DNA from 2 places in the Marinagarivorans sp. genome. Region 2 is predicted to be linked to the other one. Evidence: predicted binding sites of a transcription regulator. Region 2 holds the regulator's gene; the other holds the start of a gene.
The links. The regulator sigma-54, encoded in region 2, starts transcription at its own class of promoters, with help from an activator protein. The targets are predictions, from matches to a motif close to TGGCACANNNNTTGCNNT.

Region 1 (4,946 bases), on a different contig from region 2:
ATGAGCTCGTGGGTATGCTTTTGCACCAGTTGATTTAAGTGGGTTGCAACCACGGTGGAAGTATCTACCACGGTATAGCCTAAGGTTTGAGCCTGATCTTTTTGGTTATCGTCAATCCATATCGCATCCAAGCCAAAAGCCGGGTCTTTAGCCGCAGAGCCATTCAACGGGCCAAAGACTTCGCCGGGATTAATCGCCATAAACTTGTCAGCAAATACTTCTCCGCCACCCACTTCAACCCCCATTAAGGTAATGCGGTAAGCATTAGGTAACAGGTCGAGGTTGTCTCGGATATGAACAGGCGGTATCAAAAAGCCAACATCTTGAGAGAGCTTTTTACGCACCCCCTTTATACGACCCAACAATTCACCACGTTGGTTTTTATCCACCAAGGGAATCAAACGGTAGCCCACTTCTAAACCCAGAATATCCACGGGTTTAACATCATCCCAGCTCACCTCAACAGGTTCTTCGGTTGCAGGGTTGTGCTCTAGCGCGGGAGTATTAGCGCCGCCGCTATTTGGCATCATGGGTGCAGGCTCGCCATTAATTGTTCTTGCGCCCAAGCCGCGATCATCAGCCTCATCAACCACCATCTCTGCCACATCACGCTTAAAGTGAATGTAATAAGCGAGCGAGCCACAGATAGCCGCCAAACCTAAAAATGCTACGTGCGGCATACCGGGAATAGAGCCCATGATGGCCAAAATCATTGCCGCAACACCCAATGCTTTGGGTGAAGCAAACATTTGCCCCGTCACCTGATTCCCCAGGTCTTCGGAGCTATTCACCCGCGTTACCATAATGGCAGCCGCTGTGGAGAGCAGCAGTGAAGGCACTTGCGCGACCAGACCATCGCCAATGGTTAGCAACACATATTTTTCCAAGGCGTCCGAAAATTCCAGCGAATGCTGAGCCATACCGACGATCAAACCGCCAATAATATTGATAATGAGAATTAAAATACCGGCAACGGAATCTCCGCGTACAAACTTACTGGCACCATCCATAGAGCCGTAAAAATCGGCTTCTTGCGACACTTCTGCGCGGCGAATACGCGCTTCGTCTTGGTCGATTAAGCCCGCATTCAAATCAGCATCAATCGCCATTTGTTTGCCAGGCATTGCATCCAAGGTGAAACGTGCGCTCACCTCAGAGATACGCCCTGCACCCTTGGTAACCACAACAAAGTTAATGATGACTAGAATAATAAACACCACTAAACCCACCGCGAAGTTACCGCCTATTACCACTTCACCAAACGCTTGAATCACCTTACCCGCCGCATCGCCACCGTTGTGCCCTTCTAGCAAGACAACACGTGTAGACGCCACATTCAACGCTAAACGTAACAATGTCGCGACTAAAAGAATCGTCGGGAAAATGGCAAAGTCTGTAGGTTTGAGGGTATAAACGCTGACCAGCAGAACAACGATGGAGAGCGCTATATTGAACGAGAAAAAAGCATCCAGTAAGAATGGAGGCAGTGGCATTGTCATCATGCCAAGCAGCATGAGCAGTAGGATTGGCACGGATAAATTACCGTGCCACATTGCTCTAGCGCCGCGAACCGCTTTGTCGCGTGTCATGGTTCGCGGTACTTGCCGCAGGTGTTGAAACAGAGAAATCGACATCAAAAACCGCCCAAACTTTGACGAAAAAAAACGTTATGTTTGGACTATCGCAAGATGTGTTCCGAAATGAAAAAAGCCCGCATCACTCAAGGTGATACGGGCTTTTATGATGGTGTTAAAACAAGCGAAATCGAGTCAGGTGGTAGTTAGGGGCGTGCACGAAATAAGTTGCTGGAATTTGGGTTTATGGGTGCTTGCTTGGCGAGGCAAAAATATGGCGTAATAGCCGGCTATTGCAAATATTTTTAACGAAGGCAAGCATGCACACAGGAATTCAAAAGCGGGAAGTTATTTCATGCACGGCCCTTAGTCACTACCAAACAAATCGCGGGTGTAAACCTTATCCGCCACATCGCGAATGTCATCAACCATACGGTTTGCCACAATCACATCGCAGCTCGCTTTGAACTCGTCGAGGTCAGTCATCACTTTAGAATGAAAAAATTCGGACTCAGTCAAAACTGGCTCGTAGATAACGACTTCAATGCCTTTGGCTTTGATACGCTTCATGACCCCCTGAATAGACGAAGCCCGGAAATTATCTGACCCGGCTTTCATAATCAAACGGTAGATGCCCACGCGCTTTGGATTTTTTCGCACAATGGCATCGGCAACAAAGTCTTTACGGGTGGTATTTGAATCAACAATCGCGCGAATAATGTTGTTTGGCACTTCATTGTAGTTTGCCAACAACTGGCGGGTATCTTTAGGTAAACAGTAACCACCATAACCAAAAGACGGATTGTTGTAGTGGCTGCCAATACGCGGGTCTAAACCAATACCTTCAATAATTTGCCGGCTATTCAAACCATGTGTTTCGGCATAGGTGTCTAGCTCGTTAAAGTAAGCAACCCGCATCGCCAAGTAGGTGTTGGCAAATAATTTAATGGCTTCGGCTTCGGTTGAGTCAGTAAATAACACAGGGATATCAGCCGCATCTTTAACCGCGCCCTCCACTAACAAATTAGCGAAGGTTTGTGCCCGCTCCGACTGCTCGCCCACCACAATACGTGAAGGGTGTAAGTTATCGTAAAGCGCCTTGCCTTCTCGCAAAAACTCAGGTGAAAAGATAATATTATCGGTACCTAACTGGGCTTTAATACGCTGCGTAAAGCCCACAGGAATCGTCGATTTAATCACCATAACGGCACTAGGATTAACGGCCATAACATCTTTAATAACTGCCTCTACCGAGCCAGTACTAAAGTAGTTAGTTTCTGCGTCGTAATCAGTTGGCGTGGCGATAATCACGAAAGAAGCACCTTCGTAGGCATCTCTTTTATTCGTGGTCGCACGTAAGTTTAGCGCTTTATCGGCAAGGTATTCGTGCAGCTCTTTATCTTCGATCGGCGATTTCCGATCATTCAGCATCGCAACTTTTTCTTCAATAATATCAATAGCAACCACTTCATGGTTTTGCGATATCAATACTGCGTTTGAAAGTCCAACGTACCCTGTTCCTGCTACTGCTATTTTCATAATCACTTGTCACTTGTCACTTGTCGCCAGAGCGAGAAACTAGTTGTATTGGTTTTCAATCCAATCTTTATAGCTACCATCCATTACGGCACGCCACCAAGATTCGTTATTCAAATACCATTGTACCGTTTTTGCGATGCCCGTTTCGAAAGACTCTTTAGGGACATAGCCCAATTCGTCATTGGTTTTAGTGGCGTCAATCGCGTAACGGCGATCATGGCCTGGGCGGTCTTTAACATAGGTAATGAGCGATTCACTACTACCGCTTAATGCCGCAGTCGCCTTAGGGAACTGATTTGCAAGGCCACTATTTTTCGCAAATTCTTTGTCCATTAAACCGCAAATGGTTTTAACAATGTCAATGTTGGCCCACTCGTTGTTACCGCCAATATTATAGTTTTCACCAATGCGGCCTTTATTCAAGACTAAATCAATACCATAGGCATGATCACTCACATATAGCCAGTCACGAATTTGCTGGCCATCACCATAAATGGGCAAGGCTTCGTCGTGCAAAATATGCGTAATCACTAACGGAATCAATTTTTCTGGGAAATGATAAGGACCGTAGTTGTTAGAACAATTACTAGTCGTTACTTCTAAACCGTAAGTGTGGTGATAAGCACGCACTAAATGGTCTGAAGCAGCCTTACTGGCAGAATAAGGCGAGTTAGGCGCATAAGCCGTTTCTTCGGTAAATGCAGGGTCTGTCGCCGACAAAGTGCCATAAACCTCATCAGTGGAAACGTGATGAAAACGGTGCGGTAAAACATGTTCGCCATCCAACCAAACAATTTTAGCCGCTTTTAATAAGCTATAAGTGCCTAAAATATTCGTTTCGATAAACGCATCCGGCCCGGTAATAGAGCGATCCACATGGGATTCTGCTGCAAAATGAACAAGTGTGTCTACTTGATGGTCTCGTAATATTTTTTCAACCAAGGCCGTATCGCAAATATCACCGTGTACAAAACTAAAGTTTCCGTGGTCTTTTACCGGCTCTAAATTCGCCATATTGCCAGCATAAGTGAGCGCGTCGATCACAATCACTTTATCGTTTGGATACAGCTCTACCCAGTAGTGCACAAAGTTAGCACCTATAAACCCGGCACCACCGGTCACTAATAATGTCTTCATCTTTGATCAGTCTCGTTACTTTTATCAATAAATTTCGTTGCCACACAATGCGCAAAAGCCGTTTTAGATTCCACAATAAAGAACCGATTAACTTACCGCTTTCAAGTCATCCAGCATATTACAGAGTTGTTTCCGCCAATGAAGCGTAGCCATGCCCACTGCGTTTTCTGCCGTCGTTTTATCTAAAACAGAATAACCCGGTCGTTTAGCCGGCGTAGGATAACTCGCGGTAGAAATGGCCTTGATGGGAATTTCCTTACTGAGTAAACCTTTTTCTAGCGCTAGCTCTTGTATTGCAACAGCAAAATCATACCAGGAGGCAGCGCCGGCATCGGTCCAATGGAAAGTGCCCTTCACATCAGTGTTCGCCGCCACAAGCCACAGCCATTGCGCCAAACCCTTCGCCCATGTGGGTGTACCGATTTGATCAGCAATAATCCCTAGCTCTGGTTTTTCGGCCATTAAACGCAACATGGTTTTAACAAAGTTATTACCAAAAACCGAATAACCCCAAGCCGTACGAACAATGACACTGGTTTCGGGCAAAAGTGCTTGAATATGCTGCTCACCCGCTAACTTAGACGCCCCGTAAACACTGATGGGCTCAAACGGCGAGTTAGGCAAAAGTGGGGCGATGCCATCGGCTGTTAGTGCACTGCTATTACCAAACACAAAATCGGTAGAAACATGCAATAA
Region 2 (4,946 bases):
ATAGGTGTTTTTAAACACATTGGTGAGGTGCTCAGTCAAAAAAACAGAGCGGTGCATACCGCCTGTACAGCCGATGGCCACAGTGAGGTAGCTGCGGTTATTGGCCTGGAAGGAGGGTAGCCACTTGGATAAAAAGGCTGCAATGTCGTCGGCCATCGCCATGACTTCAGGTTGCTCGGCAAGGAACGTTTGTACGGGTTCATCTAGCCCGGTGAAACCGCGCAGCTCGGGTTTCCAAAAGGGGTTCGGTAGGCAGCGCACATCAAAAACAAAGTCGGCGTCTACGGGCATGCCGTACTTAAAGCCAAACGATTCAAAGCTCAGGGCGGCACTTTTGCTATCTTCGCCGACCACTTTCTTGCGAATAACGCTGCGTAGTTCGTGCAGGGTTAGGGTGCTGGTATCGAGTGTGATATCGGCTAATGCAGCAACGGGCTCTAAAATGGCGCGTTCACTATTAATCGCTTGCTGTAAGCCGGTTTTGTCATTGGATAATGGGTGTTTACGGCGTGTTTCGCTAAAGCGTTTGAGTAAAATTGTATTACTGGCGTCTAAAAATATGGTTGTGAACTGTGAGGCTTCGAGTTGGCAGGCTTCGATAATACTGGGGTATCGGCTTAAGTCTCCGCCAATATTGCGGGCATCAATCCCAACAGCTAAAAGTAATTTTCCGCTATCGGCGTTTTTCATTTGCGTGATCAGTGCGGGAAGTAAGCTGACGGGGAGATTATCAATGCAGGTGTAGCCGCAGTCTTCGAGTAACTGCAGCGCTGTTGATTTGCCTGAGCCCGAACGCCCGCTAACAACAACAAATTGCATGGTAATCTCCTAATGTAAAGACGCTAAAAATGAATGTTGATACTGCAGTTCTGAATTATTGTATTGTGAGTCTGCAGTGTAGGGTTTTATTACGACCGTTATATTGCAAACGTCGTATTGCAACGGGTTTTCTTTTGGCCTTAACTTTCTTTAAATGGCACAAGCGCAGCTGTGAAAAGTGCATTGTTGCTGTCTGCTTTACGTAAGGCTTCAGCGTAACCTTTGCCTTGTAGTGCCTCTGCTAATGCGGCTAAATTTTGTAAATGATCATTGTCAGCATCTTCAGGAACGAGCATTGCAAATATTAAGTCGACAGGTGTGTTGTCTATTGAATCAAAATCAATAGGGTTTTGCAGTGTCATTACTGCGCAAACGGAAACGCCCCCTGTTGCAAATCGGCAGTGAGGGATGGCAATACCTTCACCAATACCTGTTGAGCCGAGTCTTTCTCGGGTTATCAATTGCTGAAATAAATCATTGGCGTTTAGTGAAGGTACGCTACTGGTGATTAAATCGGCCAGCGTTTCAAGTGCGCGCTTCTTACTGGTGCATTCGGTGCCGCATAATACGCGGTTAGCCGATAGCATTTTTTCTAGTGGCATAGGTAACTCAGCCTTATCGTATTAAAAGCCAACTATTATACTAGTTGCTTGCGCTCATTCGAGGGTGGAATTTGTAATGACTCGCGGTATTTTGCAATCGTCCGGCGAGCAACCATGATGCCTTGATCGGCCAGTAATTCTGTAATTTTAGAGTCGCTAAGGGGTTTTCTTGTGTTTTCCGCGGCAATCAATTTTTTGATGATGGCGCGAATAGCCGTGGAAGAGCATTCACCACCAGATTCTGTTGCTACATGGCTTGAGAAAAAGTATTTCAGCTCAAAAATACCCTGTGGGGTGTGCATGTATTTTTGGGTGGTGACGCGAGAAATAGTGGATTCGTGCATTTCTACCATTTCAGCGACATCGTGTAAAACCATGGGCTTCATGCCTTCAGCGCCATGTTCCAGAAACCCTTGCTGACGTTCGACAATGCACGTCGCAACTTTTAAGAGTGTCTCATTACGGCTTTGTAGGCTTTTTAGAAACCAGCGAGCTTCTTGCAAGTTATCTTTTAAATAGGTGTTGTCAGTGCTGCTGTCGGCACGTTTTACTAAGGATGCGTAATCCGAATTAATTTTTAATTTGGGTGCAATGTCGGGGTTAAGCTGAACTTGCCAGCGATTCTTAACTTTGCTGACAAACACATCCGGTACAACATATTCTGTACTGGAGTCGTTGATGAAGTCGCCGGGCTTTGGGTTTAGGCTTTGAATCAGCGCAATGGCGGATTGAAGCTCGGGTTCTTTGACCTTGAGCTTGCGCATTAATTGTTTGAAGTCGCGACTGCCGAGTAGCGGAAGGTAGTCGGCGACTAAAGCTTTAGCCGTAGCAAAACCAGGCGTCGATTCAGGCAACTGCAGCAATTGTAAATACAGGCACTCGCTGATATTTCGGCTGGCAACGCCCGGCGGGTCGAACTGTTGAACGCGGCGAAGCACGGCGGCGACTTCGTCTTCCTCTAGATCCGGAAATATTTTTTGCATACCTTCAAAAATATCGTCCATCGTTTGGCTTAACATGCCTGAAGGCTCTACGGCATCAATAACCGCCGTGGCGATTTCACGATCGGTATCGCTCATGGGGGTGAGATTAAGTTGCCACATTAAGTGATCTTGTAGGGTTTCGGCGCTGGCATTGCGCGAGTCGTAGTCGAAATCTTCATTTTCGGGACGGGATAACCCGCTACCACTGGGGCCACTTTGGTAGAGGTCATCCCAGCTGGTATCTACGGCTAAGTCGGTAGGGATGTTTTCGCTCCAGTCATCGCTGGCTGTTGCCTCGTTGGCCTCGTTGGTGTTCTCGGGGCTTACTTCAGCGGCTTTTATGGGAGTTTCAACGTCTGCGGGTAATTCTGACTGGGCATTACTTGCCTGCTCGCCATCGACCCCTTTACTTCCCTCACTGGCGCCACTGTCTTCTGTGACTTCCAACATCGGGTTGTTTTCAAGGGCTTCTTGAATTTCGTTTTGCAGATCGAGTGTCGAAAGTTGCAATAGACGTATCGCCTGTTGCAGCTGAGGCGTCATGGTCAGCTGAGTGCCGAGTTTGAGTTGCAAAGATTGCTTCATCGAAGAGTAAATCCATCAAGTTTTTTGCGCTGCACACATTGAGAGCGTCTTAATGTGATTGTAGTCATCCCAGCGATGTACTGCAATGACCAGTAAAAGCAAACTTCAGGCCATATCTAAAAAATCTAACGGTTGCGTGCTAGCGCTCAAATCGTCTAATAGATCGTAAGTTAGAGCTTGAAGTCTTGCCCAAGGTAGACTTCTTTAACTTTCTCGTTTTCTAATACGGTGTTTGGCGACCCTGAAGCAATAATGTGGCCTTCGCCCACAATGTAGGCCTGTTCGCAAATATCCAGGGTTTCGCGCACATTGTGGTCGGTAATCAGCACGCCTATACCGCGATCACGGAGGTGCGACACAATCTGTTTAATGTCGGAAACTGAAATGGGGTCTACGCCGGCGAAAGGTTCATCAAGCAGGATGAATTTGGGATCAGCTGCTAAGGAGCGGGCAATTTCAACCCGGCGGCGCTCACCGCCGGATAAGGCCATGCCCAGACTATCTTTGATGTGCTCGATATGAAATTCTTGTAAAAGCTTATTGGCTTCGCTAATGCGGTCTTTGCGTTTGAGGTCTTTGCGGGTTTCTAAGATGGCCAGCAGGTTCTCTGTAACGGTTAACTTCCTGAAGACAGAGGCCTCTTGGGGGAGGTAGCCCAGCCCGAGTCTTGCGCGTTCGTGCATGGGTTTACGACTGACATCTTTCCCATCGATAAAAACTTGCCCATGGTCAGCGCGGACTATACCGGCAATCATGTAAAAGCATGTTGTTTTACCGGCGCCATTAGGCCCGAGTAATCCCACAATTTGATGGGTGTTTACACTCATGGATACGTCTAAAACAATTTTCCGCGCACCGTAGCTTTTGGCGAGGTTTTTTGCCTCAAGAGTGGCCATTGTCAATTCCTGTTACTGCGGTTTGATCTTCGGGCGTTGTTGGTACGTCTATATTACTATCGACTTGTGCAGGCTCTGTGCTGAATGTGTCATCTGGAGAGCCTTCTTCTTTTGAGGGGCTGTCGGGTACTTCGCTGCGCAATGCCTTAGGAGGAATTACCATGCGTACGCGGCCACTCTCTTTGTTGTTGCTGTCGGCTTTAACAACGGATTTTCGCACATCGTACTCAATTGTTGTGCCGGACAAGCTGGTGCCTTCTTGTTGAAGTGATGCACCTTCGAGTAAACGCAGCGTTTCTTGATCGATGCGGTATTCGAGGATGTTGGCTTTAGCAACGACTTTGCCGGCTTTATCGCTGGGCTGTTGTTGATAGGCCGCAGGCTTACCTTTTGCAATTATTTTCGTGACTTTGTCTTTGGTGTTATAGATAACAATTTCGTCGGCGTTGATGCGCATGGAGCCTTGCGCCATTTCTACTTTTCCGGAGTAGGTTGTGGTGCCGGCTATCTCATCACGTTCTGCGCTATCGGCGTCGATGGTGATCGGTTGGCTGCGATCACTTTGCAGTGCGATGGCGTTGGCGCAGGTGCATAGCAAAGCTGCTGCGACAATTCTACTGAATAGGTTCATGTTGTCCTCGCACGTTGGCTAGTAACTTGATGCGTTGTGAAATCATATCAACTTCGAGTCCGTCGGCATTAATGGTGCCGTTAGCGCTTTCGATGTGAACGTGAGCATCAGTACTGATGCGTTTTTGGTGAGGGAATATATCGATACTTTCGGTGCTGAGCTTTGTGGTGATTGTCGTATCATTGTTATCGGTTTGCCAGACTTCTACGTCATCCCATAGCGTTAATTTTTCGCCGTGGGCCATAATTTTCCCTTGCTTGGCGGTGACAAACCAAGGGTTTGGTTCGCCATATAGTGTCAGTTTAGGGGCAGTAATAAGCATGTAATCTTCGTCGGAGGTGCTTTGTGTATCGGCGCGAAAATGCTTGAGCGTCACGGCATCAAACTCATAGCTGAGTTTACCGGTTTCATCAAAATGACTGGTGCGAGC

Region 1: the regulator sigma-54 is predicted to act here: its motif matches at 1,681-1,698, upstream of flhA (flagellar biosynthesis protein FlhA).

What each region holds. Positions count from the first base shown of each region.
Region 1 is NZ_CEXWTU010000012.1:40,474-45,419, forward strand. Features, by position in the region: gene flhA (flagellar biosynthesis protein FlhA) at 1-1,634, opposite strand, end outside; gene AC3A8L_RS03015 (nucleotide sugar dehydrogenase) at 1,941-3,113, opposite strand; gene rfbB (dTDP-glucose 4,6-dehydratase) at 3,153-4,250, opposite strand; gene rfbD (dTDP-4-dehydrorhamnose reductase) at 4,338-4,946, opposite strand, start outside.
Region 2 is NZ_CEXWTU010000005.1:10,205-15,150, reverse strand. Features, by position in the region: gene rapZ (RNase adapter RapZ) at 1-819, opposite strand, end outside; gene AC3A8L_RS01300 (PTS sugar transporter subunit IIA) at 960-1,421, opposite strand; gene AC3A8L_RS01295 (RNA polymerase factor sigma-54) at 1,457-2,989, opposite strand; gene lptB (LPS export ABC transporter ATP-binding protein) at 3,160-3,885, opposite strand; gene lptA (lipopolysaccharide transport periplasmic protein LptA) at 3,872-4,516, opposite strand; gene lptC (LPS export ABC transporter periplasmic protein LptC) at 4,500-4,946, opposite strand, start outside.